DNA from 3 places in the Ensifer sp. Root31 genome. Region 2 is predicted to be linked to each of the others. Evidence: predicted binding sites of a transcription regulator. Region 2 holds the regulator's gene; each other region holds the start of a gene.

Region 1 (10,407 bases), on a different contig from region 2:
CTGCGCAGCCGATGGCGACTTCGGTCTGCTGAACGGGAAGCGACCGGGCCGCAAACGCCGCCCGACGATCGATTGTATCGTCCGATGGCGGTCTCGACAGCGAGCGTTTGCCGTAACCGTTGGAGGCCTGCCAATTCATCCGGCAGTATCTGCTGATTACGGCGATATGCTGGTGCCGTTGGCCGGGTTCGTCACCCTCAACTTCATCTTCTCAAGATGATGGCGGCGGCAGGAGTTGTGTTTAAAAGGCATGGCTGCACTACAATTGCTACATCGGAAGCCAACCCACACCAACAAACGAACCGCGCACCAACGCCGTTCAGACTGTTCTCAGTATCCCATCCCGCCCATGCCGCCGTTGCCGGCCGGCCGGGCAGATTGTATTGAGGGAATGTCGGCGATCATCGCTTCGGCAGTGATCAAAAGTGCCGCGATTGAGCCGGCGTCCTGCAAAGCGGTCCGCACAACCTTCGCAGGGTCGATGATGCCGGCTTTGATCATATCGACATAGGTCTCCGTCTGCGCGTCAAAGCCCTGGTTGTGATCCCTGCTGTCGGTGAGTTTTCCCACGACGATCGAGCCTTCGACACCGGCGTTCTCGGCGATCTGCCGGATCGGAGCTTCCAGCGCCCTGAGCACGATCGAGATGCCCGCCGTGGCGTCCGCATTCGCTCCGGTCAGTCCCACCAGGACCGACCTCGCGCGCAACAGGGCAACACCACCGCCAGGAACGATGCCTTCCTCAGCCGCTGCGCGCGTGGCGTTCAGCGCATCGTCGATACGGTCCTTCTTTTCCTTGACCTCGATTTCGGTCGCGCCGCCGACGCGGATTACCGCGACGCCGCCGGTGAGTTTCGCCAGGCGTTCCTGGAGTTTTTCCTTGTCATAGTCGGAGGTCGTCTCCTCGATCTGTGCCTTGATCTGCTGGATGCGCGCCTGGATTGTCGCTTTATCGCCGGAGCCGTCGATAATCGTGGTGGTGTCCTTCTCGATCAGCACGCGCTTGGCGTGGCCGAGCATGTCGAGCGTGACGTTCTCGAGCTTGATGCCGAGATCCTCGGAGATCATCTGACCGGCCGTGAGGACGGCAATGTCTTCCAGTATGGCCCTGCGGCGATCGCCGAAGCCCGGGGCCTTGACGGCCGCGACCTTCAGGCCACCGCGCAACTTGTTTACAACCAGCGTCGCCAGAACCTCGCCCTCGACATCCTCGGAGAGGATCAGCAGCGGTTTGCCGCTCTGCACGGCCGCCTCGAGTATTGGCAGCATAGCTTGTAAATTGCCAAGCTTCTTTTCGTGGATGAGGATGTAGGGGTCCTCCAGCTCCACGCGCATCTTCTCGGCATTGGTGACGAAATAGGGCGAGAGATAGCCGCGGTCGAATTGCATGCCCTCGACAACGTCGAGCTCGGTCTCGGCCGTCTTGGCTTCCTCGACGGTGATTACGCCTTCATTACCGACCTTGTCCATCGCCTTGGCGATCATCTCGCCGACCGTCGCGTCGCCATTGGCGGCAATGGTTCCGACTTGCGCAATCTCGCCCGAAGACTCTACCTTCTTGGCGCGCGCCTGGATTTCCTTGACGACAGCAGCGACACCAAGGTCAATGCCACGCTTGAGATCCATGGGATTCATGCCGGCGGCGACGAGTTTGACGCCTTCGCGCAGGATGGAGGCAGCGAGCACAGTCGCCGTCGTGGTGCCGTCACCGGCGAGGTCGTTGGTCTTAGAGGCCACCTCGCGCACCATCTGCGCGCCCATGTTCTCGAACTTGTCGGCCAGCTCGATTTCCCTGGCAACTGCGACCCCGTCCTTGGTGATGCGCGGCGCGCCATAGGCCCTGTCGATGACAACATTGCGGCCCTTGGGGCCCAGCGTCACCTTGACGGCGTTGTTGAGCAACTCGACACCGCGCAGCATGCGATCGCGCGCATCAGTGGAGAATTTGATTTCCTTGGCAGACATTGTGTTCGTCCAGTTCGGTCTTGAGATTGCGGTCGGAAATCGACGGCCAGGCAGCTTTCTTGGCCGCGACGGTCTTTTCGACAACGTCCATGATGTCGGGCTCGTTCTTGATCAGGGGTGCCTCACCGTCGATCCTGAAATCGGTACCGGACCGCTTGCCGAGCAAGATCCTATCACCGAACGTGGCGTCGAGCGGAATCAGCTTGCCGCATTCATTACGGGTGCCTCGACAGCCGGCGATCACTTCGCCTTCCTGCGGCTTTTCCTTGGCAATGTCGCGAGTGATGATCCCGCCCTTGGATTTGAGATAGCCTTGCGCGCGCCGGATGACGGCGCGGTCATGCAGTGGACGGATTTTCATAGGGATTCTTTCTGCGGCCTGCACATAGGGCGGCTGCAATCCTTACATAGCACCTTTGGCACTCGATAGATAGGAGTGCCAAAATACATATTCCGCCGACATCGTCTCCTACCAATAGGGCTCCTCACCGATCGAGAGCGACCTCAACGCGCCAACGGAGAGGCCAGACGCGGCCGTCGGTTTTTCTCCTTTGCCCCAATGCGAGGCGGCAGCCACGTTGACTGTGGGCAGCAGCGTGGGATTGGCTCCGCCGTCAAACTCGCGGTTTCGCACGCCAAAGAGAAGGATACCCGGTTGTTGCCGAGGAAATTCGAGACGGATCCGTCGGGATCAAACATCCTTGTCGAGTTCGGTGGCGTTTCGAAGAGCCTCTTGCATCCTTGAGCGCCAATGGGCACCGGATAACTTGAACCAGTCGACCACGTCGGTATCGACGTTGAGGGTGAGTTTCGTCGTGGAACCGTCGGAGGGCAACACTTTCTTCTTGAGCGCTCGCGGACGTTCCAGAACCTGCTGCACCAAGTCGCTGGTAGCTCGTGTGGAATTAGCTTTAACCATCTGCCAGCCTCATGCCTTTCTGATGCCATTTCTCGCCCCGAGCTGGCACGTGTTAGGAAGTGCAAGGATTCCCAAAGTAGCGTTTGTATGCTTCATACATGGACGCCTTGTGGCAAGGGCTTTATGGGGGATTGAGTGATCGGTTGCTTTTCAGGTGAGCGAAGCAGGCCTCTCATTAGAGCAGGCTTAGGGCTCATACCGCCTCCAGCCGGAACTGACCTCTCAAAGCTGGAACAGCTGGGAACACATTCGAGCCGTCGCGGAAGTGAAAGGAGAGTTCAATGTCTGGTGAAGCACGGTCTCCTCGTCTCGCCGTCCTGATCGATGCCGACAATGCTTCGGCTAAAATTGCCGATGGCCTGTTTGAGGAAATCGCCAAGATCGGAGAGGCCAGCGTCAGGCGCATCTACGGAGATTTCGCCAGTGGACGATCGAAAGCATGGATCGAAGTGCTGTCGCGTCACGCAATCATACCGCAGCAGCAGTTTGCGTATACCACCGGAAAGAACGCGTCTGATATCACCCTCGTGATCGACGCAATGGATCTGTTGCACAGCGGTCGCTTCGATGGCTTCTGTCTGGTCTCGTCCGATAGTGATTTCACACGTCTGGCGTCGCGGATCCGCGAGCAAGGCACCGATGTTTTCGGCTTCGGCGAGCAAAAGACGCCGGAAAGCTTCCGTCAGGCATGCCGCAGATTCATTTACACGGAAAACCTCCTACCGATCGTCGCGTCAAATGGTGCGGAATCGGCTCAGACGCCCACTCCGCTTCAGCAGCCGAAGGCCGCGACCCCCATCATCAAGAAGGTCATCTCCCAGATGGAAAGCGAAGACGGATGGGTCCCGCTTGGGTCCATCGGCACGCAATTGGCGAACCTGGCATCGGACTTCGATCCGCGAACCTACGGCTTTCGCAAGCTCAGCGATCTCGTGCGCAAGACAAACGCCTTCGATATCGAGCAAATGGAAGGCAAGCCGCTACGGATCCGCGTTAAACAACAAGCATCTAAAAAAAAGGCCTGAGTCCCCGCCATTCGAACTCCCGGAAGGTGTCGCCCTGTGCGTGACCGCCAAATGCGAGCCCCTTGCTAAGATCGCCTCTTGCCGAAGCCTGCTCGCAAGCTGGAGCATAGTGTAGCTGTCGTCGATAATCGTGTTTAGCCGCGCTTACAATCTCTGGACTCTCATCGTCGACATAGGCTGCAATGATCTTTCGACGCGGATCGATAGCACAGCTCTGTGTGTCGGGAGTGGCGCAAGACATTGCGAGCACCATCAGACCTTGTTTTGCTCAATGAGCGCTTCAATGGCATGAACCGCTGTGGGATAGCCTGTAGCCCCCAGACCCGCTATTACCGCAGTAGCACGCATCGAGACGTAGGAGCGGTGATAGATCGGTTCACGCCTGTGAACATTGCTGATGTGAAATTCGATGATCGGGCCTGGAAACATCTTTAACGCATCCAGCAAAGCAAGCGATGTGAACGTGAACGCGGCTGGATTGATGATGATGCCTGCAGCGTCCTCATCGATCGCTTCGTGCACCCATTCGATAAGCCGTTCCTCGCTGTTCGTCTGGCGAAATTCCACCGGCCGCTTTCCAGCCGCCTGCTTGCACCACGTTTCGATTTCGCCGAGTGTCGTGTAGCCGTAAATCTCCGGCTCGCGTTTTCCAAGCCGGTTGAGGTTTGGTCCGTTGAGAATGAAGAGGGGTTTGGGGTCTGTCATGATCGCTTTACCTGTTACCCCTGGTAGCCCGTGAGGCGCGGCAACCAGAGTACGAGGTCGGGAAAGAAGGTGATGAGCGCCAGGCAGAGCACCATCCAGCCAAGAAACGGCAACGCGTCGCGAATGATGTCGCGCACCGGCGCACCGGAAATGTTGGTCATGATAAAAAGCAACAGCCCGTAGGGTGGTGTAACCAGCCCCAACATGACGTTGACGACCACCATGACCCCGAAATGCACCATATCGATACCAAGCGCTTGCGCGGTCGGGATGAATACGGGAACGATAATCAGTAGGATTGCTGTCCCCTCCAGCACGCAGCCTAGCAGGAGCAGAAGGACGTTGACGAGGATCAGAAAGCCAATTGGTGACAGATCCCAACCCGTCAAAAGCACACGCAGTGTCTCCGGGATGTTCTCAATCGTGACAACGTAGTTGAAGACCAGCGAGCCGGCGATCAGCATGCCGATTGATGCTGTCGTCTTCGAGCTGGTCTTTAATGCGTCGTAGAAGGCCACCAACGAAATACTGCGATAGATCACGACGGAAATGGCCAGCGCGTAGGCCGCCGCAAGAGCTGCAGCCTCAGTCGGTGTCGTGATGCCCGAATAGATGCAGCCAAGCAGAACGACCGGCATCATGAGCGCCGGAAGCGCCTGCCAGGTGATCTTCGGGATATCGCGAAGCGGTACGGGGTCCTCCACCGGAAAGTTCTTGCGCCGCGCGGTGATTGCAACCTGCACCATCTGCAGAAGTGCCATCAACAGTCCAGGGATCATGCCGCCGATAAAGAGATAGCCGATCGATGCGTCCGAAACGAGCGCGTAGATTACCATTGGAATGGAAGGAGGAATGATCGGGCCGATGACGGAGGTCACAGCCGTCAACGCGGCGGCATAGCTTGGCGTGTAACGCCCGTCTCGGGTCATCATATTCTGCATCATGCGCCCGCTGCCCGCCGCATCCGCGATCGCAGAGCCGGACATGCCCGCAAATACGATGCTCTGCACCACGTTCACCTGCGCAAGGCCGCCGCGGAACCGACCAACGAGAACATTACAGAAGTTGAGAAGCCGCTCCGTCATCGAGCCGATGTTCATGAATTCGGCAGCGAGCACAAACAGCGGCACTGCAAGAATGATATAGTTGGAATACATGCCGTTCAGAAATTGCTCGGCCACCGTTCCCATGTCGGCTCCGACAAGAAACAGGTACAGGATCGAACCAACGATCATCGACAGCCCTATCGGCAAGCCCAAAAAGGCAAGAGCCGTGATGAGGACAATGGTAAGCGAAAAAGGACTGGTGAAATTCATACGCCGGAGCTCGCTTTCGTGGGATCGAAAGCGTCCGGCGCCTTGCCGAAGGCTGCCTGCCATGCAAGCCAGATGTAGCGCACGATCATTGCTACCGCAAAGACGACGTAGATCGAGTAGAGATAGTCGAAGCGGATCTTGAGATAGGCTGTCTTCTCGACCTTCATAAACATGACGTAGTCTATGACGGCCGGCAGCGAGACGCCGAAGGCGACGACAAGAGCCACGGCAAAAATCAGCGTCATGATGCGGCGGGCACGGGCGGACGCGCTAGCCCAGAAGAAATCGAACCGGATTTCTTCACTCTCGCCGATCACGAAAGCGGACCCGAAGAGCACTATCCAGATCCACAGAGCAACGCTGACTTCGTGCGTCCAGCCAATGGAGAGATTGAGGACATAGCGGAACAGGATCTGCAACAGAAACACGACGAACATGCCCAACAGCATGAGGGCCAAAATGTTTTCAGCCCGCCGGCGCAGCCACCGGCCAAAGGCAAGCAGTCTCTCGGACACGAAATTCCTCCTCACCTCACCCAATCGGCCGGGTCGAACCCGGCCGACATCTTTTTGTCGCTGATACGACTACAGGGCTGCTATTTTCTCGAGGATGCCTTCAGGCCACGATTTTGCGAGATCGGAGGAGAGATACTTCTCCTGTGCATGCTTCCGGAATGCGGCAATGTCCGGTTCATAGATTTTGAGGCCGGCTGCCTTGAACTCGTCGACCAGAGCCTTTTCCTGCGCCAGGTGCTGTTCCTGGCTCCAGGCCATCGCCCTATCCGCCGCCGCCTGGAACGCTGTCTGCTGTTCCGGCGACATGTCGGCCCACACCTTGCTGGAAACAGTCAGCAGATCGTAACCGATCAGATGCGAGGTCAGCACGATCTGCGACATCACTTCATAGAACTTCATGTTCTTGACGTTCGGAAGCGGATTGTCCTGTCCGTCGATCGCGCCGGTCTGCAGACCGGTATAGACTTCGGCATAGGCCATAGGCGTCGGATTTGCGCCGAGCGCAGCCCCCAGGAACTGCCAGGCGTCGCCACCCGGCATCCGAAGCTTGATACCGGCCATGTCGGCAGGTGTTGCAATCTTCTTTTCCGGTTTAAGCCCCACCTGACGTGCACCGAAATAGGTCGGACCCAAAATATGCACGCCGAGCTGATCTTCCGCCATTTTCTTGAATTCCGCGCCGGTATCGCTGTCGAAGAACGCCTTGAGATGGGCGGCATCGCGGAACAGATAGGCTGAGGTCAGCACAGACCATTCGGGAATCTGGTTTGAGATATCCTGCGGGGCGATATTGCCCATCTGCAGGTTGCCGCGCTGGAGAGCCACCAGTTCGGTGCCCTGCTTGAAGAGCGTTCCGCCATAGAACGGCTCCAGCGTGAAGCTGTCCTTGATGGCATCCTTGAAGGATTTCATCATCTCGGCGCGGATGTCCTGCTCGGAGAACACCGCCGAAAACTTCAGCACGGGTTTGTCCTGTGCAAATGCTGGGAAAGCAAAAGCCGCGGTCGCCGCCGCGGAAACGCCAAGAAAGCGGCGTCGGTCGATTTCAAAAACCATTGATTTTCCTCCCGTTAGCCGACCGTCGAGTGGCCGGTCTCTTTCCCACTTTCACTCTTCCTCCTCGGAAGAGCACCTCGTTCATGCACGGACCAGTTAGTTAAAAAAGGCGCGGACAAGCGGCCAGCTATAGCCGGAGTTTCTGATGTTCAATATCTCATGTCAAATAATTTTTATCATAGATTTTTCATTTCATAGGATATAATTCGAGTAAGGGAGGAAACATGATCGTCCAAAATATACCATCGGAAACTGCGAGCGAGATGGCGTTTCGCCAAATCCGGAGCGATATCATCGCGGGCACATTATCTCCGCGTCAGAAGCTGAAACTCGACGACCTACGTGATCGATACTCAGTAAGCATCTCCACCCTCAGAGAAACCTTATCGCGGCTTGCCACCGAAAACCTTGTGATTGCCGAAGGGCAGCGCGGCTTCCATGTCGCACCGGTTTCCGCGAAGGAGCTGCGGGATCTCGGTGACATGCGCCTTCTGCTCGAGAGTCATGCTCTTGCTCTGTCTCTCGCCGCGGGTGACCTTGAATGGGAAGCGCGCGTTGTGGCAGCCAGACACAAGCTTGCCGCGGTGGAGCAGCGTTTGCTAACCGGCGACGTCGACCGAACGCCGGATTGGGTGCGCTACGACTGGGAGTTCCATCAGGCGCTCGCGTCGGCTTGCGGCTCTACGGTGCTGATGGAAACGCTGGCAACGACGTTCGATCGATTTCTACGCTACCACTTGCTTGCGCGCAGCTTCCGGGGGAAACCGGTTGCGGACGATCATCGCAAACTCTTCGACCTTGCCATGGCCCGCGACGTGGAAGGCGCAAGGTCTATGCTGCGCCAACACGTGGAGCACGGCATCGATCACGTGCTACGCACCGGTCGGTTTGACTGAATGCTTCAACGGAGACGGGAGATTGGAAAAGCGAGAACAGGTATCGCGCAAAAATGACCCCGAAAGAACGCGAGAGAACATTCTGGCCGTCGCGACGGAGGAATTCGCCGCTCATGGGTTAGCAGGCGCCCGGGTCGACGCGATCGCGGAGCGAACGCGCACATCCAAGCGCATGATCTACTACTATTTCATCAGCAAGGAAGACCTCTATCTCGCTGTCCTTGAGAAGGCCTACCGCAAGATCCGCTCACGCGAGGCCGATCTCCAGCTTACCGAAATGCAGCCAGTCGCGGCGCTGCGGACGCTGATCTCAAACACCTTCGACTACGACGAAAACCATCCGGACTTCGTCAGACTGGTGAGCGGCGAGAACATTCTCCTGGCCGCGCACATGCGTCGCTCCACCGAGATTGCCGACCTCAACGTCTCGATCATTCGAACGCTGACGGACATTCTGGAGCGCGGCAAAGCGGATGGAAGTTTTCAGCGTGAGATCGACGCAATCGATCTGCATTTGCTGATCAGCGCCTTCTGCTTCTTCCGGGTCTCCAACGCCCATACCTTCAGTACGATTTTCCAGCGCAATCTTTCGGAAACTGCCACGTACGAACGGCATAAGAAAATGATCGCGGACGCTGTAATCACTTACCTGCGTCTAGCAATATAAATTATCGCTCTCGAACGGATTCGAACCAGCTTCTATTGCTCTATCGCTAATTAAGCGAATGCGTTAATTAACAAAAATGCCGTTTCGCTTATTAAGACGTAGTGCTGTTTAACTTCAGCACAACAATCGACTTGGGAAGCCATGGTCAACAAAGACCCCAACACCAACGGGCGACTAGGTCGCTTCGTGGAAACCGCCCTAGGTGGCGAACTAGACAGGCGTTTGTGCCGCCTCTCCTCCCTCCGGTTCCGCCCATCGCGATTACTGGCTTGCTCACTCGTCTTAGAGCGGCCGATGAGCCCTAACAAGGCAAGGCTGACATTCGACAAATCGGGCGGGACCTGAAAGTTGGCTATGTTCTTTAGGTTCAATCCAACGCCAAGGCCCGCGCATTCGCGTATACGCGCGGCTTGTCAATGCAACTTCAGGGATCCGCGTCTGGTCGGAGCGCTGGGATCGGCCCGTCAAAGACTTGTTTGCTGTTCAGAGTGAGATCGCCGACCACGTGTTCGGCCAGTTCCAGCGAGAACGACCAGCGCAAGGTTCGGCAGTCAAGGCTTCATCATGACGACCATCGTATCGGCCGGAAACCATCACCAGTGCGGGTATCGCCGCCATCACCATGACGAGGGGATAGCCGATCGCCAGAACGGAACGAGCGGCCGCCTTCCCATAACTAGGTAGCCAAACTCTCCGGTTGCGGGGCTGGCAGATGCGCGCAAGCACGGCAAGCCGGCCCGAGAGGTTCTTTTTCGATGATGATGTAAACTACACTGCTTGCGAAGACTTCGGCCAATGGCGGCTTTCGGACCGTCGCATCAGGTGACTTGGCGTGATGCCGAACTGCCGGCGGAAGGCCGTCGCGAAGTTGGCCGCGGAAGAATAGCCCGCAACAAGACTGGCCTCCAGGACAGTGGCTTCGCCGTTGCTCAAGGCCGCGAAGGCCTGTGCCAGTCTCAGTTTGCGCACATATTCGAACACGCTCTGGTTCTCCGCGATTCGGAAAAGACGCTGCAGGCCGCTCGCGCTGATACCGGCGGCACGCGAGATCACTTCAACATTGAGCGGGTCGGCCCATCGCGCTGCGACGTAATTCTTGGCGCGATCGAGGCAAATGGCATCCTGCCGCGTCAGAATCATGCCGGTCGGTTCACGCCGGCTCGCCTGCAATGCCGCTGCCATCGTTTCTGCCACAAGTTCCACGGCGCGGCTTTCGAGATAGAGGTCGCGCATTGCGGGCAAAAGCGGTGGGGGCGCGAAGATCTGGCGAACGATCTCTATCAGGCGAGGAGTGACGGTCCAGCGATGTTCGAAGAGGTGTTCGCGGAGAAGCCTTTCGCCGC
Region 2 (10,407 bases):
CGCAGGCGACACCGGCTGGATCAGCCCGTTCTACGAGCAGGATTCGATCACGCTTTCCGTCTCGGGCGAGCCGGGCACGGACTATTGGGAGTATCTCAAAGACGTCGATACGATCCTGCGCCAATACGGCTCGCGGCCGCATTGGGGGAAGCTGCATTTCCTCGGCGCGGAGGACGTGACTGCGCTCTATCCACGATCCGGCGATTTCCGGGCATTACGGGCGAAAGTCGACCCGGAGGGCCGTTTCCTCAACGATCACCTGCGGCAGTTGTTCGGTTGATATGATTGCCGAAAACAAGAAACGCCGCGCATCCGAGTGGACGCGCGGCGTTGAAATGGATCAGACCGCAGCTCAGGCCGCCGGGCTGTCGCCTTCCGTAGCTGCCGCCTTCGGGCCGCCCTTGGATACGCCGACCATGGCCGGGCGCAGCACGCGGTCGCCGATGGTGTAGCCGGCCTGAACGACCTGCAGCACCGTGTTGTTCGGCACGTCGGCGTTCGGGATTTCGAACATTGCCTGGTGGAAGTTCGGGTCGAACTTCTGGCCTTCCGGCTCAAGCTTCTTCACGCCGTGACGTTCCAGCGCCGACAGCATGGCGCGCTCGGTCATCTCGACACCTTCGATGAGGGCAGTAAGGCCCGCTTCTCCGGCTTCCTTCGCTTCAGCCGGGATGGCATCGAGCGCACGGCGCAGATTGTCGGAGACGGCGAGCATGTCGCGGGCAAAACCAGCAACGGAATAGGACTTGGCATCCTTGACGTCGCGTTCGGTGCGGCGGCGCAGGTTGTCCATTTCGGCGGCGAGCCTTAGATACTTGTCGCGCAGGTCGTTGTTCTCAGCCCTTGCAAGCTCCAGCGGATCGGGCTCGGCAACCGGCGCCGCTTCCACAACCTCGGGCGTATCGTTGACTGCCTCGTCGGTCGCGGCAGCTTCGTGTCCGTGCTTGTTTGTTTCGTCGGTCATGACGTTCTCCGGTGTTCGTCTGTCTTGTCTTCCGCATTCCGACGCCCGCGCGCAACGATGGCCGCATGGCGTAAAATGCCCAGTGACTGGATTTGATGCCGATATCGAGGTTTAGGGCCGAAAAATCAAGGGTTCAATGCTGCCTGTGGCCAAAAGCGCCTGATCAGCGCGAAAGCCGCGACATCAACTGCGCGGTATAATCGACCATCGGCACGATGCGCGAATAGTTGAGCCGCGTCGGACCGATGACGCCGACGGCGCCGACGATGCGATCTTCACTGTCGCGATAGGGCGCAACGATCAGCGACGAACCGGACAATGAAAACAACTTGTTCTCCGAACCGATGAAGATCCTGACACCCGGGCCGCTCTCTGCGAGGTCAAGCAGCTCGATCAGGCTGTCCTTCTTTTCCAGGTCGTCGAAGAGCATGCGCAGGCGGTCGATATCCTCGGTTCCCTCCAGGCCCTCGAGCAGGTTGGCCCGGCCGCGAACGATCAGCCGTGCCGGCTTTTCATCGCCCTCGTTGCCCGACCAGATCGCCAGTCCACGCTCGACCAGATCCTGGGACAGGGCATCGAGTTCGCTGCGCACGGTCTGCTTGACGGTTTCGAGCTGCGAGCGCACCTCGCCGATCGTCTGGCCGGCGAGATGGGCATTCAAGAAGTTCGCTGCTTCCGTCAGTTGCGAGCTCGTCACGCCGGCGGGAAGCTCGATGATGCGGTTTTCGACCTGGTCATGCTCGCCGACGAGCACGGCCAGCGCCTTGGTGGGCGCCAGCCGGATGAATTCGACATGCTTGAGCACCGGATCGTTCTTGGCGGTGATCACGAGGCCGGCGCCGCGCGACATGCCCGACAGCATCTGGCTTGCCTCTGCCAGCAGCGTATCGACCGGCTGGGCATGGTCGCTCAACCGCACGTGCCGATCGATCGAAGCACGATCTTCTGGGGAGAGATTGCCGACCTGCATGAAGGCGTCGACGAAGAAACGCAGGCCCGTCTGCGTCGGCAGGCGGCCGGCGCTGATGTGCGGCGAATAGATCAGCCCGAGATCTTCGAGGTCGCTCATCACATTGCGCACGGACGCCGGCGACAGCGACATCGGCAGCAACCGCGAAAGGTTGCGTGAGCCGAGAGGCTCTCCGCTGTTCAAATAGGTTTCGACGATGCGACGGAAGATTTCACCGGAACGCTCGTCCAGCGCCGCCGCGATATCGGTCACTCCGGGATTGCGCAGTACCATGTCGCTCCATGTTCGCAGGCCAATCCTGCCGCCGGAAATATAGTGATCCCCGCGCCCGATAGCAAAAGGGAAAAATCGCCCCGATCCCCGGCTGTCCACCGGTTCCCTTTGGCTGCGCCATGCTCTAGAAGGCTCACCAGATACGATAGGAGTTTGATGATGCGGCCATCCGGCAGAAAAATCGACCAAATGCGCAAGGTTTCGTTCGAGCGCAATTTCTCCAAGCACGCGGAAGGCTCCTGTCTGGTGCGATTCGGCGATACGCACGTGCTGTGCACAGCCAGCCTTGAGGAAAAGGTTCCGGCCTGGCTGCGCAACGGCGGCAAGGGTTGGGTGACGGCCGAATACGGCATGCTGCCGCGCGCCACCGGCGAGCGCATGCGTCGCGAAGCCTCGAGCGGCAAGCAGAGCGGCCGCACCCAGGAAATCCAGCGCTTGATCGGCCGGTCGCTGCGCGCCGTCGTCGATCTGCCCGCACTCGGCGAACGCCAGATCTCGATCGACTGCGACGTCATCCAGGCTGATGGCGGCACGCGCACGGCCTCGATCACCGGCGCCTGGGTGGCGCTGCATGACTGCCTGAAGTGGATGGAAGCCCGCAACATGGTGAAGGTCGAGAAGGTCCTGAAGGACCATGTCGCCGCCATATCCTGTGGCATCTTCGCCAACCAGTCGATCATCGACCTCGACTACCTCGAAGATTCCGCCGCCGAGACCGACGCGAATTTCGTCATGACCGGCACCGGCGGCATTGTCGAGATCCAGGGCACGGCCGAAGGCAAACCCTTCAGCGAAGCGGAATTCGCAAGCCTGCTCGGACTGGCAAAGACCGGCATTGCCGAGCTTGTCGCACTGCAGAAGCAGGCGATCGCCGGCTGACGAGAAGGACGGAGACGATGGCCCCGGCGCTGGATGGCATTCTTGAGACTGCGCTCTATGCGTCGGATCTCGACGCCGCCGAGGCCTTCTACAGCGGTGTGCTGGGGCTGGAGAAGATTACACGGCGGGAGAACCGACATGTGTTCTTTCGCTGTGGCTCGGGCGTTCTGCTGATTTTCAATCCTGCGGAAACGGTCAAACCGCCTTCGCCGGATGCGGCCCTGCCGGTGCCGCCGCACGGCACCACCGGCCAGGGCCACATGTGCTTCCGCGTTTCCGCGTCGGCACTCGACGCCTGGAGGGCCAAGCTGGAAACGGCGGGTGTCACGATCGAAGCCGATGTTGTCTGGCCGAACGGCACGCGCTCCTTCTACTTCCGCGATCCGGCCGGCAACAGCCTCGAATGCGCGGAACCGGGCCTCTGGTCCATCGAATGAACCGCGGCCTTCGCGCCGCATCTTTTAAGAGACGACACATCATGCGCACACTGGATGACAAGACGCTCATCGTCGCCAGCCACAATGCCGGCAAGATCCGCGAGATCCGCGACCTGATCGGGCCGCTCGGCTTCGAGGCCAAGTCGGCAGCCGACCTCGACTTCGTCGAACCGGATGAGACCGGCACGACCTTCGAGGAAAACGCGACGATCAAGGCGCTCGCCTCGGCCAAGGCCTCGGGCCTGCCGGCGCTTTCGGACGATTCCGGCCTGGCGATCGACGCACTTGATGGCGCACCTGGCGTCTACACCGCCAACTGGGCCGAACGCGAAGACGGCAGCCGCGATTTCGCCATGGCGATGGAAAAGGTCGAAAAGGCGCTGCAGGGCAAGGGCGCAAGTGCGCCTGAAAAACGCACGGCCCGTTTCGTCTCGGTGCTTTGCCTTGCCTGGCCAGACGGCCATGTCGAACTTTTCCGCGGCGAGGTCGAGGGCCATGTCGTGTGGCCGCCGCGCGGCGACCAGGGTTTTGGCTACGATCCGGTCTTTCAGCCGAAGGGTTACGACACTACATTCGGCGAGATGAGCGCGGACGAGAAACACGGCTGGAAGCCGGGCGATGCTGAAGCGCTGTCGCACCGTGCCCGCGCCTTCAAGATCTTCGCCGAAACCTGCCTTGGAGCGGGCTGAGGAAACGTGTATGCGGTTTTCCGCAACATCCCGCTCCAATTTGTTAGAAGCGATCGCGGTCATGACTTCGGGTCGATCGGCCCAAGGTCAACGTGATCTACCGCATGAGAGACGCAACGATGCAGACGGCCACGCTATCGGCACTCGGTGACGGCATGGATCCCGGTTTCGGGATCTATGTGCACTGGCCGTTCTGCGCGGCCAAATGCCCCTATTGCGACTTCAACAGCCACGTGCGCCACCAGCCGATCGACCAGCCGCGTTTCGTCGCCGCTTTCCTCAAGGAAATGGCGGAGGCGCGTGAGCTTTCCGGTCCACGCACCGTCACCAGCATCTTCATCGGCGGCGGCACGCCGTCGTTGATGGATCCGGCAACGGTCGACGCTATCCTCTCGGGCATCGCCCGCGAATGGCATGTGCCCGATGGCATCGAGATCACCATGGAGGCGAACCCTTCGAGTGTCGAGGCGACGCGCTTCCACGGCTATCGCGCGGCCGGCGTCAACCGTGTCTCGCTCGGCGTGCAGGCGCTGAACGACCGGGACCTCAAATTTCTCGGCCGGCTGCACAATGTCGAAGACGCGCTGAAAGCGATCCGGCTGGCGCGCGAGATCTTCCCGCGCATGTCCTTCGACCTGATCTATGCCCGCCCCAACCAGACGGTCGAGGAATGGGAACGCGAGCTCAAGGAGGCCGTCTCCTATGCCGTCGACCACCTGTCGCTCTACCAGCTGACGATCGAGGAGGGCACGCCCTTCTTCGGCCTGCACAAGGCCGGCAAGCTGATCGTTCCTGATGGTGAGCAATCGGCGGTCCTCTACGAGGCGACCCAAGACATCACGGCGGCGATCGGCATGCCCGCCTACGAGGTCTCCAACCATGCCCGCCCTGGTGCCGAGAGCCGGCACAACCTCACCTACTGGCGCTATGGCGACTATGCCGGCGTCGGGCCTGGTGCCCATGGCCGCCTCAGCGTCGGCGGCGCCAAGCTGGCGACGGCGACCGAGCGCAAGCCGGAGGAATGGCTGCGGCTGGTCGAAACCTACGGCCACGGCATGGTCGAGCGCGAAGTGCTCGACCTCGAGGCCCAGTCCGACGAATTGTTACTGATGGGCCTGCGCCTCAAGGAAGGCGTCGATCTCGCCCGCTGGCAGACGCTGTCCGGCCGCGATCCCGATCCAGACCGCGAGCAGTTCCTGATCGACCACGGGTTCATCGAGCGGCTGGGAAATTCCCGCCTGCGCTGCACGCCTTCCGGCATGTTGATTCTCGACGCCGTCGTCGCCGACCTCGCCTGCTAGCGCTTTTCCAGGAAAAGTGCGAAGCGGTTTTCCGTCAGGAAATGCGTAGAGCAAGGAAATATCGCGTCTCGATGCCACCGTCTGAGACGCAAATGTTTTAGCGGCCGCCCTGCCTGCATCCAACGCAAGGAAACCGAAGGCTCAATCGTGGGTCTCGCCGGAGAGCGGCGTCGCGCGCATCGATGGTCGTTCCTCGAAGGCATCGAACCAGACGCTCAGCTTCGTCCGGTCACGGAACGACGGCAGGTCGCGGAACGCCATCCAGGACAGGGTCGTGGCGAGCGCGATGTGGCCGATATCAAGCGGCGCGTCGACATCGAGCGTCTGCTCCAGCCAGTCATAGGTCTGCTCGATCTTTTCGGCATAGCCGTCGGCGAGCGCCGGATAGCGCAAGGCTTCCGGGCGTCGCTCCGTTTCCCAACGCAACCCGATCCCCGCCTGCGCCAGCCCTTGCGCCACGGCCTGCAATCTCAGGGCATGCCAGCGCGCCTCGCCGCTTTCGGGGATGAGCTTGCGGCTATCATGCAGCGTATCGAAATAGGCGCAGATGACGTCGGAATCGAAGATCGCCGCATCCTCGGGGCGCAAGAGAACCGGCACCTTGCCGAGTGGATTTTCGGCATGGACCTCTTCATTGCGCAGCGTCGGGCTGGTCTCGTGGTGGATCACCTCCAGTCGCTCAGCGATGCCGACCTCGTGGGCGAAGACGAGTGCCTTGCGGGCGAAAGGGGAATGGGTCTGGTAATAGAGGATCATCGTGCCTCGCGGGTGTTGGAAGGAAATTATCCGGTCCCGCGAAGATGTATTGCATCGGACAAGAGAAAGGCGCTCTGTTTCGGAGCGCCCTTTGCAAGTTTGTTTCGTCGTTCAAGATTTGAACGGATCGCCCTTCTCGGCATTGAGGGCGATACCCTTGGCTACCAGCCGCGCCACCTGGGCGCCGTCGACCTCGCCGGTCGCTTTCACCTTGATGAAGGCCATGTCGCCCTTGCCGCCGCCCTTGGCCAGTCGTGGGTCGAGATCGAGCATATCGGCGCCGCGCCAGAAGCCGAGCGTCACATAGTCCTTGGCAGCCTTGATCAGGCAGACCGGTCCGCCGGCCTCATAGATCGGATGGCCCCATTTCACGCTGTCCCTGGTGCCGCCGGCGGCAAGAATGGCACCGTGCAACTCTTTCGCCACGGCAGCCGGCGTACCGGAAAGGCCTGCAATGTAGTCGCTAACCGTTTTGCTCATCGCGAAATTCTCCTTAGGCTTGCTCGTTCTTGAACGGGATCAGCGCGCGCACGCGACGGTCTCGGAGCCACAGGCCAGCCCAGGCGATGACGCCGAGATAGAACCCGAACAGCAGATGGGTGAAAAGAGGGCTATCCGCGCGCAGATGCGTCGCCATGGCACCGCCGAGATAACCGGTGAGCAGAATGGCGCCGAGGACCGACGTTCTCGGGATCGCATAGAGCAGCGCACACAGAAGCGTGAGTACGCCGAGCAGACGCGCAAGGCCAACATCGGCGGGATAGCCGAGCACCGCCAAAGTCTCAGTCACCACGTCCAGTGGCACGAGCTTGATCGCTCCGTCGAAGGCCAGGAACGCAACAACCAGACCGCTCAGCACGCGGCCGAGGATCACCATTTTTCCAGCCGGAGCCGTCATAACAAGAGCAGTGTTCATTCGGGGAGTTCTCCTCGTTTCCCGTTGTCACAAATCGTTCTTCAGTCTGTCTTCTTGGCCGGTCCGACGATGCCCCAGCGGATGCCAAAGGGGTCACGCAGCTGGCCATAGAGGTCGCCCCAGAAGGCGACCGCAAGCGGCATCGTCACTTCGGCGCCGGCGGCAACCGCGCGATCCCACCAGAATTGCGCGTCCTCGACCACCAGATGCAGCACGACGCCCTGCGGCGCGGCATAGGGCATGCCGTGTTCCGGGAAGGGATCGTTGAGCATCAATGCACCGCCATTGATCGTCAGATGGCAATGCATCAGCCGTTTACCGTCTTCGGCGAGCATCCGCCCGCCATCCGTTGCGGCGAAGGCGCGGACGTAGAAATCAGCGGTCGCGTACGCATCCTCGACGCAGAGGTAGGCGATCGGGCCTAGCATCGGTGGCGGCGCCGGCGCTTGCCCGTCGACCGTCGATTTCGGATTGAGATCGACGGCTGCCTTGAGGCTGCCATCCATGTAGAAAGGCACGGACTCGTGCTGGTGTGCGATCTTCCAGCCGGCAGCCATGCGCTTCAAACCGAGGGTCTGGCGGAACCAGACCGACATTTTCCCGGCATCGATCTTCTCGCCGGAAAGTTCGGTGAGCATACTGACGAATGCGACATCGCCGCTGACCGAGATATCGAGATCCTCGAAGCGATAGCCAAGCGGTCCACGCCAGGTGGAAAACCACTGTTCGAGCCCGCCCTCGCCGGCATCGGACGACTTCAGCGGCGGCGCCAGCGAAAAGAGGACACAATCAGGCGTCCCATGGCCGATGACGCGCTTGGCGTCCTTTACCCTCATGGCATCCGCCCAATCATCGATCACCGTACGGATTTCGGCGACGGCGGCACTCTTGTTGTCGATCACGGACATGGCGGGTCTCCCTTCCCGATGGTGGCAGGCGCGAGGGCGACGGCCGTCGAGCCCTGGGCTTGATCAGAGTTGCCTGGCTACCCCTTCGAGCTGGGTGGCGCATTGGCCCCAGCCTTCGTGAAAGCCCATCTTTTCGTGGGCTTCGCGATCCTCGACGGACCAATGGCGGACCCGTGCGGTGTAGCGGGTCTTGGCCCCGACGTCCTCGAAGGTGATGGTCACGACCATGAACGGCTTGTCGGATGGCGACCAGGCATCGGTGAAGGCGTCTGTGAAGACCAGCTTCTCGTTCGGCACCACTTCGAGATAGACGCCGAGATTGGGATAGTCCTCGCCCTCGGGCGAGCGCATGACGATGCGGTTGGCGCCGCCGGCGCGAACCTCGAGCTTTGCCTCCGGCGTCGTCCACGGCGAAGGCGCGAACCACTTCTTCAGCAGCTTGGCATCCGTCCAGCAGCGGTAGACGAGCGCGCGGGGCGCATCGATCAGGCGGGTGATGACCAGTTCGCGGTCGTCGGCAGGTTTGATTTCAGTGACAACGGTCATTGTTTGTTTCTCCGTCAGCGGGTTCAGTCCAAGGACGAAGTTGCAGCCACGGTTCCGACAACCGCCGACAAGATTTTTTATCTTTTTTCAGTGGCCAGGTTTTTCTCGCCCGCATCCTTGCTCAGATGATCGAGCTGCATGCGGATGTGGGAGGCCTCGGCGGCATTGGTGGCCAGCGCGATCGCCCGGTCAAAGGCGACGCGCGCCTCGCGAACCCGGCCTGCCTGCTTCAACAGCGCGCCATTCAACCCATGGAAGTAGAAATAACCCGCGAGTTTTTCGGCAAGTGGCTCGATCAGCGCGAGCGCCGCTTCAGGCCCGTCCCTCTTCGACACTGCGACGGCGCGGTTGAGCGTGATGACCGGCGACGGTTGCAGCCGCTCCAACGCCTGGTAGAGCAGGTCGATTTCTTCCCAATCGGTTTCTTCCGGGCGCGTCGCACGCGCATGCAAGGCGGCGATCGCGGCCTGGATCTGGTAGGGACCCGGCTGGCGATGGCGCACCGCCTTGTCGATCATGGCCAGCGCCTCGATGATCAGAGGCTTTTTCCAAAGGCTGCGATCCTGATCATCGAGCAGGATGATGCCGCCATCGGCATCGAAACGTGCGCGCGAGCGTGAGTGCTGCAGCAGGAGCAGAGCCGTCAGCCCCATCATTTCTGGCTCGGAGGGGAACAGCCGCAGGAGCAGCCGCGCGAGCCGGATCGCCTCCTCACAAAGATCGGCCGAGACGCTGTCCGGCCCGTTCATCGCCGAATAGCCCTCGTTGAAAACCAGATAGATCATGGTTGCGACGGCCGCCAGCCGCTCCGACCGATCGGCCGCGTCAGGCGTTTCGAAGGCGATGCCGGCGGCGGTGACCCGGGCCTTTGCCCGGGTGATGCGCTGCTCCATCGCCGCCTCGCCGACGAGAAAGGCACGGGCAATCTGCTTGACCGACAGGCCGGAGACGATGCGCAGCGCCAGCGCGATCTGCTGCGTTGCCGGAAGGACCGGATTGCTGCAGACAAACAAGAGCTTGAGAATGTCGTCCCGGTAGTGGGAGCCATCGAGACGTTCGGCAAGATCGCTCTCCTGATCCTCGAGATCGGAGAGCAATTCTTCCGGCGGCAACGCGGTCTCGCGAGATTGCCGGCGCACCTTGTCGATGCCGCTGTTGCGACCGACGAAGATCAGCCAGGCGGCCGGGTCACGCGGCGGGCCGCTCTTCGGCCAGGTCTTCAATGCCCGGATACAGGCCTCCTGGAATGCTTCCTCGGCCGTATCGAGATTGCGGAAATAGCGCAGAAGCGCGCCCATTGCCTGCGGCCGAGCGGAAACAAGTGCGAGGTCGATCCAGGTCGTGTCTGTCATGAGGGAAACTCACTTGGCTTGTAGATGGCAAGGGGACGAATTTCATAGGAGCCGTCTGCAGGATTGGCCGCACTGAGCTCGCGGGCGAAATCGAGCGCTTCGTCCAGTGAAGCGCAATCGACGACATAGAAGCCGAGCAGCTGCTCCTTCGTTTCGGCAAATGGGCCATCGATGACGACGGTCTCGCCAACGGCGTGGCGGAGCGTCGTTGCCGCCGTGGTCGGCAACAACCGCGCCACCGGCCCGAGCTTGCCGGCATCGCCATATTTGCGTTGGACGGCAGCAAGGTCACGCATGACCTTGTCGTCCTCGTCCTTGGTCCAGTTGGCAGTGACGTCTTCCTGGTTGTAACAAAATACGGCGTAAAGCATTGGAACTCTCCTGCTCCTGTAACAAGGACGATCTGGAGAAGAGAT
Region 3 (10,407 bases), on a different contig from region 2:
TCGCCGGAACCGCTTTCTTCCTGCTAACCATGGTCTTGCTTGCCGCAGGCTTTGCGCACCATGCCGAGCTTTCCGCCGCCGCCTCCGAGCGCGAATTCGCCCGCTTCGTGAAAAGCGTCAAGGACTACGCCATCTACATGCTCGACGCAAAAGGCCGCGTCGCGAGCTGGAATGCCGGAGCCGAAGCCAACAAGGGCTATACTGCCGACGAAATCGTCGGCAAGAGTTTCGGATGCTTCTATTCTCCCGAGGATCAGCGGGCAGGCGTACCGCAACAGGCGCTCGACGAAGCCTATGCCAACGGCAAGTTCGAGTGTGTAGGCTGGCGCTATCGCAGGGATGGCACGCGCTTCTGGGCGCATGTCGTGATCGACCCGTTCCTGCATGAGGATGGCACGCATGCGGGCTTCATCAAGATCGTCAAGGACATCACCAAGGAAAAGGTCGACGCCGACCGCATCGCCGAAGTGAGCAAGAATCTCGACATTGCGCTTGAGAACATGTCGCAGGGCATCTGCCTCTTCGACAGCGGCGACCGCCTGCTGCTATCCAACCGGCGCTGCCGCGAGATCTTCGGCTTCTCGGAGACGCTGGCCGGAAAGGGCCTGACGTTCCGCCAGATCCTCGACGAGGTTTTTGCCCGAACCTATTCCGATCCGGTCATCGCCCGGGCGAAATCGGAAGAACTCTATCAGAGGCACCGCGTCGACATGGTCGGCAAGGGCGGTGGCGACATCGTCGAAAAGCTGCCGAACGGTCGCTCGATCCTGACCAAGCACCGCACCCTCGCGGATGGCGGCTGGGTCAGCACCTACGAGGACATCACCGAGCGCCTGGACAGCGAGGAGCAGATTTCGTTCCTCGCTCGCCATGACAGCCTGACGGGCCTCCCGAACCGGCTGCAGTTCAGCAGCTATCTAGAGGAGGAACTCGATGCGGCCGCCTGGTTCTCGCGCAAGGTCGCGGTGATCGGTCTCGACCTCAATAAGTTCAAGGAAGTCAACGACCTGCATGGCCATGCTGCCGGCGATTTCGTGTTGGTGACGATTGCCCAGCGGATGAAGTCGCTGTTGCAGGAGGGCGAGTTCGTGGCCCGCTTCGGCGGCGACGAGTTCGCGGCCGTCAAGCGCTTCGAGGAATTGTCCGAACTCAACGACTTCCTCCGCCGCATCGAGAAAAGCCTGCATGAAGAAATGCGCTTCGGCGACTTCGAGTTGAAGTCCGGTGGCAGCATGGGTGTCGCGATCTATCCGCAGGACGCCGAGACGGCCGACACGCTGATCAACAATGCCGACCTTGCGATGTACCGCGCCAAGGCCGCGCTGAACCAGAGCGTCTGCTTCTACGAAGTGTCGATGGATGAGGCTGCACGCCAGCGCCGCAGCCTTGCCAACGATCTGTGGGATGCGATCGAGAAGAATCAGTTGGCGTTGCACTACCAGGTCCAGAAGTCGGTGATGTCAGGTGACGTCATCGGTTATGAGGTGCTTCTGCGCTGGCACCATCCCGAGCGCGGTATGGTGCCTCCGAACGAGTTCATTCCGCTGGCGGAAGAATGCGGCGCGATCCTGCCGATCGGCGAATGGGTTCTGCGCGAGGCCTGCCGCGAAGCCGCGGGCTGGCAGAGCACCCACAAGATCGCCGTCAATCTTTCGCCGGTGCAGCTTGCCAATGGTGACATCGTCAGCCTGGTCGAGGACGTGATTTCCGAGACCGGGCTCGACCCGAAGCGGCTGGAACTCGAAATCACGGAATCGACGATCATCGACGACAAGGAGCGCGCGCTCCTGACCCTTCGCCAGATCAAGGAGCTTGGGGTCACCATCGCGATCGACGACTTCGGCACCGGCTATTCGTCGCTCGAGACGCTGCGGTCCTTCCCGTTCGACAAGATCAAGCTCGACAAGAGCTTCATGTGGGAGGTGGAAGCAAGTCCGCAGGCAAAGGCGATCGTGCGCGCCATCCTCGCACTCGGGCAGAGCCTCTCGGTTCCTGTTCTCGCCGAAGGCGTCGAGACGCAGACGCAGCTCGATATCCTGCAGGCGGAAGGCTGTGACGAAGCGCAGGGTTACCTGCTCGGCAGACCAGCACCGATCTCAAGTCTCGCCATGGGCAAGGTGAAAGTGGCGGCCGCCTGACGGTCGCCGCCGCCTGCACGACACGGCGGCCCGGCAAACATCATTGAGGCTATTTCCAGGAAAGTGCGATGCGATTTTCCACCAGGAAACGCGTAAAGACAACGAGCTGGAACGCTTTTGGGACTCTGTTTAAGCGCGGAAGCGCTCTGTAGGCGGGAATGCACCTACTGGCGCAGAAGCATCTTTCCCGCACCTTCGACAAGGAAGCGCGGGAAGAAGAAGATGCCGTGGATCGTACCGGAATAGCGTTCTTCGAGGCCCGAGGATTCGCCGATGCAGAACACCGGCTGCTTGTGGCCGGATTCGAGGCTGATCGTCGTCGAGAAGCAGAAGGACGAACACGTGGTTGCCGCCTGCTCAAAAAGCTCGAGCACGTGGTTGCGGTCGGCGAGGTCGTAGCAGCGCACGAAATTGAGCAGCCCGCATTCGCTCTCGTTGAGACCGTGGATCGCGGACGCCTTCTCGCCAAGCCGGAACAGGCCCGTCGACAGGTCGCCCGACCAACCTTCGGAAACGCAGAACTGTTCCAGGAATTCCTGATGCGGGAGACCGGAATGCATCTGTCCCGGAACACCGAGGGGAACTGAATTTGTTCTCGTGATCTTAAACACGGTCTACCCCAGCACGACCCCTGGCGAATGTCGTCTTCCCACCAGGCAGGCCCATCCCCAATATACAACCCTCGCCAGCCATCGACCCATAGCAGGAAGAACACGCACGATAGTCGTTTGCGTCTTTCTGTACGGAAAGGTCACGAAACTGTGACGTAGCTCGCCAAGCGAAATGATTTCGCAGGAAAGGCCGGCTTAATTTGCGATGAAATACTTATATGCTTTGCGTGATGTTCTCAAAGAGAGCTTGGACACACAGTTAATATGAAAAGTTTGAGCGATTTTTCGCTCGCTTTAGGCCCACCATCCAGTCTCTCGTGAATCTCTGTCCACTTGGGGCGGTGTTATAGTTCGTTTTTTCTCAACTTCAACGCTTTTTTAGTGCCGCCGCAGCTACCGGGTAATTTTTCCTGCGGACAGCTTTGACGTGCACGTTAGATGCAACCGCAGGATTATCGCAAAAACGAGAAAGGGCGACCCGAGGGTCGCCCTTTCCGATCCGAATGGATCATCGTGGATCTGCTTGAACAGGTCCGCGATAAGGCTGGCGCCCTATCACATCATGTCCATGCTGCCCGTTCAGCGCGCTTGACGCGCTGAACCGCTCTTAGTGCATGGGCAAAGCTTTATGGACAATGCTGCGATTGGGCTGGCGCCCTATCACATCATGTCCATGCCGCCCGTTCAGCGCGCTTGACGCGCTGAACTGCTCTTGGTGCATGGGCGAAGCTCTATGGACAATGCTGCGATTGGGCTGGCGCCCTATCACATCATGTCCATGCCGCCCATGCCGCCCATGCCGCCCGGCATCGCCGGCGAGTCCTTCTTCGGCAGTTCGGCGATCATGGCTTCCGTCGTAACGAGAAGGCCAGCAACCGAAGCCGCGTCCTGAAGGGCGGTGCGAACAACCTTGACCGGGTCGATGATGCCCATGGCAATCATGTCGCCATATTCGCCGGTCTGGGCGTTGTAGCCGAAGTTGTCCTGGTCCTTGTCGAGGATCTTGCCGACAACGATCGAAGCTTCGTCACCAGCGTTCTCAGCGATCTGGCGGGCCGGAGCCTGCAGAGCGCGACGAACGATGTTGATGCCGGCTTCCTGGTCGTCGTTCACACCCTTGACGGTGATCTTGACGGAAGAACGCAGCAGGGCAACGCCGCCGCCCGGTACGATGCCTTCCTGAACAGCAGCGCGCGTCGCGTTGAGAGCGTCGTCGATGCGGTCCTTCTTTTCCTTCACTTCAACTTCCGTCGAGCCGCCAACGCGGATTACGGCAACGCCGCCAGCGAGCTTGGCAAGACGTTCCTGCAGCTTTTCGCGGTCGTAGTCAGAAGTGGTTTCTTCGATCTGAGCCTTGATCTGCGAAACGCGGCCTTCGATGTCGCTCTTCTGGCCAGCACCGTCGACGATCGTGGTGTTTTCCTTGGAGATCGAAACCTTCTTCGCACGGCCGAGCATGTCGAGCGTGACGTTTTCGAGCTTGATGCCGAGGTCTTCGGAGATCACGGTACCACCGGTCAGGATGGCGATGTCTTCGAGCATGGCCTTGCGGCGATCGCCGAAGCCCGGAGCCTTGACGGCAGCGATCTTCAGGCCGCCACGCAGCTTGTTGACGACGAGCGTAGCAAGAGCTTCGCCTTCGACGTCTTCAGCGATGATGAGGAGCGGCTTGCCGGTCTGAACGACAGCTTCGAGAACCGGGAGCATGGCCTGGAGGTTCGAGAGCTTCTTCTCGTGGAGGAGAACGAAGACGTCGTCGAGGTCAGCGACCATCTTTTCCGGGTTGGTGACGAAGTAGGGGCTGAGGTAGCCACGGTCGAACTGCATGCCTTCGACGACTTCGAGTTCGGTTTCGGCGGTCTTGGCTTCTTCAACCGTGATGACGCCTTCGTTGCCGACCTTCTGCATCGCTTCTGCGATGTCGAGGCCGATCTGACGCTCGCCGTTTGCCGAGATCGTGCCGACCTGTGCGACTTCTTCCGAAGTGTTGATCTTCTTGGCCTTGGCCTGGAGATCCTTGACGACTTCGGTGACAGCGAGGTCGATGCCGCGCTTCAGGTCCATCGGGTTCATGCCGGCAGCAACAGCCTTGGCGCCTTCGCGAACGATCGCCTGGGCCAGAACGGTTGCAGTCGTGGTGCCGTCGCCGGCGATGTCGTTGGTCTTCGAAGCAACTTCGCGGACCATCTGGGCGCCCATGTTTTCGAACTTGTCTTCAAGTTCGATTTCCTTGGCAACTGATACGCCGTCCTTGGTGATGCGCGGAGCGCCGAAGGACTTGTCGATGATGACGTTACGGCCCTTCGGGCCGAGCGTGACCTTTACGGCGTCAGCGAGGATATCGACGCCACGCAGCATCTTTTCGCGCGCGGTGCGGCCGAATTTGATTTCTTTTGCAGCCATTTGAGAAAACTCCCGGGCTCATTGCCCATTGGTTGTCATGAAAAGGTGTGGACGACGGCAGATCAGCCGATGATGCCCATGATGTCGGCTTCCTTCATGATGAGAAGGTCTTCGCCGTTGATCTTGACTTCGGTGCCCGACCACTTGCCGAACAGAACGCGGTCGCCAGCCTTGACGTCGAGAGCAACAACCTTGCCGCTTTCGTCACGGGCGCCCGAGCCAACAGCGACGATTTCGCCTTCCTGCGGCTTTTCCTTAGCGGTGTCCGGAATGATGATGCCGCCCTTGGTCTTTTCCTCAGACTCGACGCGGCGGACGACAACGCGGTCGTGCAGCGGGCGGAAATTGGTGCTTGCCATTAGTCTAATCCCTCGATCAAATGACACTACGGATCGCTCAACGACCCGATGGATGGGTGTCAGCACTCTCTTTTGTCGAGTGCTAGCGAGGCCGAGATAAGGCTGGGTCCGGGACGAGTCAAGGATTGGCCGTTCAAAAAATTTCAGGCGACATGATTATCGGCGGCTGATGACAGGCAACGAACGGCGGCCGGGCCGGAACGTTTGCCTGCCTATTGCATGAAGCGGTCGGAATTTGGGCAGATCCGATATCGAGGATTTGCCTGGTCTCGCTGCCCGATCCGGTTGTTATCATGAGCCTCGGGGTCGGCAGGCCCTGACGCTGATGTCCCGTGGACCGTCTCCTCGGCATGAGGGAGGGGCGGGCGCCGAATCCTTGGGAATGGCGGCGATTTTCTAGGCGCGAGGCTTGTATTCTCGGCCCTTCCTTGCCATGCAAGCCGGAAACCGAGTTTGCAGGAAGCCCGCATGGCCGCAAGGATCAACAGTTTTCGGGAAATCGCAGGGCGCTATGACGTCGTGCTCTGTGACGTCTGGGGTGTTCTCCACAACGGCGTTCAGGCGTTTGCGTCGGCCTGCGAGGCCCTGGCGGAAGCGCGTGCAGCAGGGCTTACGGTTGTCCTCATCACCAATTCTCCCCGGCCAAGCCCCAGCGTCAAGGTACAGATCCGCGGGCTGGGCGTTCCCGATGAAGCCTATGATCGCATCGTCACGTCGGGCGATGTGACCCGCACCTTGATCGCCGCAGCCGACAAGAAGATTTTCTTCATCGGCGCCGAACGCGATCTGCCGTTGCTCGAAGGGCTCGGCACCGAGATCGTCTCGTCGGAAGATGCAGAGACCGTCGTCTGCGCCGGCTTCTACGACGATGAAACCGAAACGCCGGAGCACTATCGCGCGACGCTGACCGGACTTGCCAAGCGCAAGATCCCGTTCATCTGCGCCAATCCGGACCTGGTGGTCGAGCGCGGCCACCGGCTGATCCCCTGTGCCGGCGCCATCGCCAAGCTTTACGAGGAGCTCGGCGGCGAAGCCCGGATCGCCGGAAAGCCCTATATCTCCATCTACCGTGCCGCGCTGACGGAAGCCAAGGCCGTTCGCGGTCCACTCGATCTGTCGCGTGTCATCGCCGTCGGCGACGGTATGCCGACCGATGTCAAGGGCGCCCAGGATGCCGGCTTCGATCTGCTTTACATCAGTGCCGGTATTCACGCGCAAGAATACATGAACGAAAGCCGCACCGACGAGGCGAAGCTTACTGCCTTCCTGAGGAAGGAAGGTGCTTCGCCGAAGTGGTGGATGCCCAGGCTCGCCTGACGGGAAGATCGAGATGACGGTTTTTCATCGCAACGAAACCCGCGACCCGCTGCCCGAGCGTCTGCGTGGCGGCGTTGTCGCCATCGGCAATTTCGACGGTGTTCACCGCGGCCACCAATCCGTGCTGGAGCGAGCGCTGGAAGAAGCCGCGGCACGCGTCGTTCCCGCACTGGTGTTGACCTTCGAGCCGCATCCGCGCACGGTCTTTCGGCCAGACACGCCGGTCTTCCGGCTGACGCCCGCACCGCTGAAAGCCCGTATCCTCGAAGGCATGGGGTTTGGCGCCGTCATCGAATACCCGTTCGATCGCACCTTCTCCGAACTTTCCGCGTCCGATTTCATCCATCGGGTGCTCCTGGAGTGGCTGCATGCCTCGCATGTGGTCACCGGGTTCGATTTCCATTTCGGCAAGGGGCGCGAAGGCGGTCCCGCCTTTCTGATGGCGGCGGGCGGCGAAAACGGCTTCGGCGTCACCCTGGTCGACGCCTTCCGCGATGAGAATGCCTCGGTGATCTCCTCGAGCTTCATTCGCTCGCTGCTCGGCCAGGGCGACGTTTCTCACGCGGCCGGCTTGCTCGGCTATCGCTACACGGTCGAGGCCGAAGTAATCGACGGCAAAAAACTCGGGCGGACCCTCGGCTATCCCACGGCCAACATGCGTCTACCGCCCGAGGTCGAACTTAGAACCGGCATCTATGCCGTGCGCTTCCGCCGGGCTGACGGCTCGCTCTATGATGGCGTTGCCAGCTTTGGCCGGCGTCCGACCGTCGACAGCGACGGCGAGGCGTTGCTTGAAACCTTCGTCTTCGATTTTTCCGGCGATCTCTACGGCGAGGTCTGTTCGGTTTCGTTCTTCGGCCACCTGCGCGACGAGCTGAAGTTCGACGGGCTCGACCCGCTGGTGGCGCAGATCCGAAAGGACGAAGACGAGGCGAGGGCGTTGCTCTCCGGCGTCACGCCCTTGAGCGATATCGATCGCCGGATCAACTTCGCCTAAAGAAATCCGTCGCGCCGAAGCGGCGGACCTTTTCAAAAGGCCGAAAACGCCTTAAACAACCGGCCACCATGACCCGGCACCGTCGACTGACCATCGATCAGCGAATTATTGGCCCGGCTTTCCGCGCGCACTAGGCCGCCGGAAGGTCCGGGATTTCGGCGTTTCCAACGCCTCAGTCATCTCTGGAGCGCCGCGCGTCTCTTGGACACGCTAAGGTAGCTCGAACACTTTGAAGCTGCGCATGATCCTTTTCCGAAAATCGATCCCGATTTCAGGGTTATGCGCCGGATACCGAACCCTTTCGCATGCGCGATGATCCGCGCGGAAAAGACGATTGCAAAGACCATGACAGATACCGCTGAGAAGATCGACTATTCCTCCACCCTCTATCTGCCGCAGACGGAGTTTCCGATGCGTGCCGGCCTGCCGCAGAAGGAGCCCGAAACGGTTTCCCGCTGGCAGAAGATGGGTCTCTACAAGAAGCTGCGTGCCTCGGCCGCCGGTCGCGAGAAATTCGTGCTGCATGACGGCCCTCCCTACGCCAACGGCAACATCCATATCGGCCATGCGCTGAACAAGATCCTCAAGGACGTCATCAACCGCTCGTTCCAGATGCGCGGCTTCGACGCCAACTACGTGCCGGGCTGGGATTGCCACGGCCTGCCGATCGAATGGAAGATCGAGGAGAAGTATCGCGAGAAGGGCCAGAACAAGGACGAGGTCCCGGTTAACGAGTTCCGCAAGGAATGCCGCGACTTCGCTGCGGGCTGGATCCAGATCCAGGCGGAAGAGTTCAAGCGCCTCGGCATTGAGGGCGACTTCGACAACCCCTATACGACGATGAACTTCCACGCCGAAGCCCGCATCGCCGGCGAACTGATGAAAATCGCCAAGATGGGGCAGCTCTATCGCGGCTCCAAGCCGGTGATGTGGTCGGTCGTCGAGCGCACGGCGCTCGCCGAAGCCGAAGTCGAATATGCCGACGTCGAAAGCGACATGATCTGGGTGAAGTTCCCGGTCACCGAAGGCTCGGCAGATCTTGCAGGCACCTTCGTCGTGATCTGGACGACCACACCCTGGACGATCCCCGGCAACCGCGCCATCGCCTTCTCCTCGCGTTACGCCTATGGTCTCTACGAGGTTGCGACTGCAGAGAACGATTTCGGTCCGCAGCCCGGCGAAAAGCTGATCTTCGCCAAACGTCTGGCAGACGAGTCCGCCGCCAAGGCGAAGCTCACCTTCAATTTCGTCCGCGACATCGAGGGCGCTGAACTGGCCGCCGTCACCTGCGCCCATCCGCTGCATGGGCTGGGTGGCGGTTACGCGTTCAAGGTGCCGTTGCTCGATGGCGACCATGTCACCGACGACGCCGGCACCGGCTTCGTGCACACGGCGCCGAGCCACGGCCGCGAGGACTTTGACGCCTGGATGGACAATGCCCGCGCGCTTGAAGCCCGCGGCATCTCCTCGGCAATTCCGTTCACCGTCGACGACGCCGGTTATTTCACCGCCGACGCCCATGGCTTCGGCCCGGACGCCGAAGGTGGCGCCGGCCGCGTGCTCGACGACAAGGGCAAGAAGGGCGATGCCAATGATCGCGTCATCAAGGCGCTGATCGCCCGTCACGCGCTGTTTGCCCGCGGCCGTCTGAAGCATTCCTATCCGCATTCCTGGCGTTCCAAGAAGCCGGTGATCTTCCGCAACACGCCGCAGTGGTTCGTCTACATGGACAAGGGCTTCGGCGACGGCACGACGCTGCGCTCGCGCGCCCTGTCGGCCATCGACGATACCCGCTTCGTCCCCGGCGCCGGCCAGAACCGCCTGCGTGCGATGATCGAGGGACGTCCGGACTGGGTGCTCTCGCGCCAGCGTGCCTGGGGCGTTCCGATCGCGATCTTTGCCGACGAGCAGGGCGAGATCCTTGTCGATGAGGCCGTCAACGCCCGCATTCTCGAAGCCTTCGAGCAGGAAGGCGCCGATGCCTGGTTCGCCGAAGGTGCCAAGGATCGCTTCCTCGGTAATGACCACGACCACGAGAAGTGGCACCAGGTCATGGACATTCTCGACGTCTGGTTCGATTCAGGCTCGACGCATACCTTCACGCTCGAAGATCGTCCGGATCTGAAGTGGCCGGCTGACGTCTATCTCGAAGGCTCCGACCAGCACCGCGGCTGGTTCCATTCGTCGCTGCTCGAATCCTGCGCAACGCGCGGCCGTGCGCCCTACAACGCCGTTGTCACTCATGGTTTCACCATGGATGAGAAGGGCGAGAAGATGTCGAAGTCGAAGGGCAACACCGTCACGCCGCAGGAAGTGATGAAGGATGCCGGCGCCGACATCCTGCGCCTCTGGGTGATGACGACGGACTATTGGGAAGATCAGCGCCTCGGCAAGACGATCATCCAGACCAACATCGACGCCTATCGCAAGCTGCGCAATACCATCCGCTGGATGCTGGGCACGCTGGCGCACGACAAGGGCGAGGAAGTCGCCCACGCCGAGCTGCCCGAGCTGGAAAAACTGATGCTGCATCGCCTGGCCGAACTCGACCAGGTCGTTCGTGAAGGTTATGACGCGTTCGA

The links. The regulator HrcA, encoded in region 2, represses chaperone genes, less so after heat shock. The targets are predictions, from matches to a motif close to GTTAGCACTCNCNNNNNGNGAGTGCTAAC.
Positions count from the first base shown of each region.
Region 1: ASD00_RS26755 (co-chaperone GroES) is a predicted target of HrcA. The motif match lies at 2,381-2,409, and genes of this name have one in related genera.
Region 3: groES (co-chaperone GroES) is a predicted target of HrcA. The motif match lies at 5,570-5,598, and genes of this name have one in related genera.

Region 1 covers NZ_LMCO01000035.1:36,602-47,008, reverse strand. Annotated here, with positions in the region: partial or broken gene ASD00_RS41980 (IS5/IS1182 family transposase) at 1-196, opposite strand, end outside; gene groL (chaperonin GroEL) at 331-1,965, opposite strand; gene ASD00_RS26755 (co-chaperone GroES) at 1,934-2,326, opposite strand; gene ASD00_RS26750 (BrnA antitoxin family protein) at 2,657-2,884, opposite strand; gene ASD00_RS26745 (NYN domain-containing protein) at 3,166-3,909, shown strand; gene ASD00_RS26740 (type II 3-dehydroquinate dehydratase) at 4,162-4,614, opposite strand; gene ASD00_RS26735 (TRAP transporter large permease) at 4,629-5,930, opposite strand; gene ASD00_RS26730 (TRAP transporter small permease subunit) at 5,927-6,445, opposite strand; gene dctP (TRAP transporter substrate-binding protein DctP) at 6,515-7,501, opposite strand; gene ASD00_RS26720 (GntR family transcriptional regulator) at 7,726-8,397, shown strand; gene ASD00_RS26715 (TetR family transcriptional regulator) at 8,420-9,064, shown strand; partial or broken gene ASD00_RS42560 (Fic family protein) at 9,206-9,360, shown strand; gene ASD00_RS26710 (AraC family transcriptional regulator) at 9,833-10,407, opposite strand, start outside.
Region 2 covers NZ_LMCO01000001.1:275,293-285,699, forward strand. Annotated here, with positions in the region: gene ASD00_RS01280 (D-arabinono-1,4-lactone oxidase) at 1-280, shown strand, start outside; partial or broken gene grpE (nucleotide exchange factor GrpE) at 353-973, opposite strand; gene hrcA (heat-inducible transcriptional repressor HrcA) at 1,128-2,207, opposite strand; gene rph (ribonuclease PH) at 2,367-3,086, shown strand; gene ASD00_RS01300 (VOC family protein) at 3,104-3,523, shown strand; gene rdgB (RdgB/HAM1 family non-canonical purine NTP pyrophosphatase) at 3,565-4,212, shown strand; gene hemW (radical SAM family heme chaperone HemW) at 4,332-5,513, shown strand; gene ASD00_RS01315 (glutathione S-transferase) at 5,655-6,269, opposite strand; gene ASD00_RS01320 (DUF1801 domain-containing protein) at 6,381-6,749, opposite strand; gene ASD00_RS01325 (DoxX family protein) at 6,763-7,185, opposite strand; gene ASD00_RS01330 (nuclear transport factor 2 family protein) at 7,227-8,093, opposite strand; gene ASD00_RS01335 (SRPBCC family protein) at 8,157-8,639, opposite strand; gene ASD00_RS01340 (RNA polymerase sigma factor) at 8,717-9,991, opposite strand; gene ASD00_RS01345 (YciI family protein) at 9,988-10,362, opposite strand.
Region 3 covers NZ_LMCO01000067.1:138,374-148,780, forward strand. Annotated here, with positions in the region: gene ASD00_RS37590 (EAL domain-containing protein) at 1-2,138, shown strand, start outside; gene ASD00_RS37595 (hypothetical protein) at 2,303-2,749, opposite strand; gene groL (chaperonin GroEL) at 3,515-5,152, opposite strand; gene groES (co-chaperone GroES) at 5,215-5,511, opposite strand; gene ASD00_RS37610 (TIGR01459 family HAD-type hydrolase) at 5,980-6,828, shown strand; gene ASD00_RS37615 (bifunctional riboflavin kinase/FAD synthetase) at 6,842-7,825, shown strand; gene ileS (isoleucine--tRNA ligase) at 8,171-10,407, shown strand, end outside.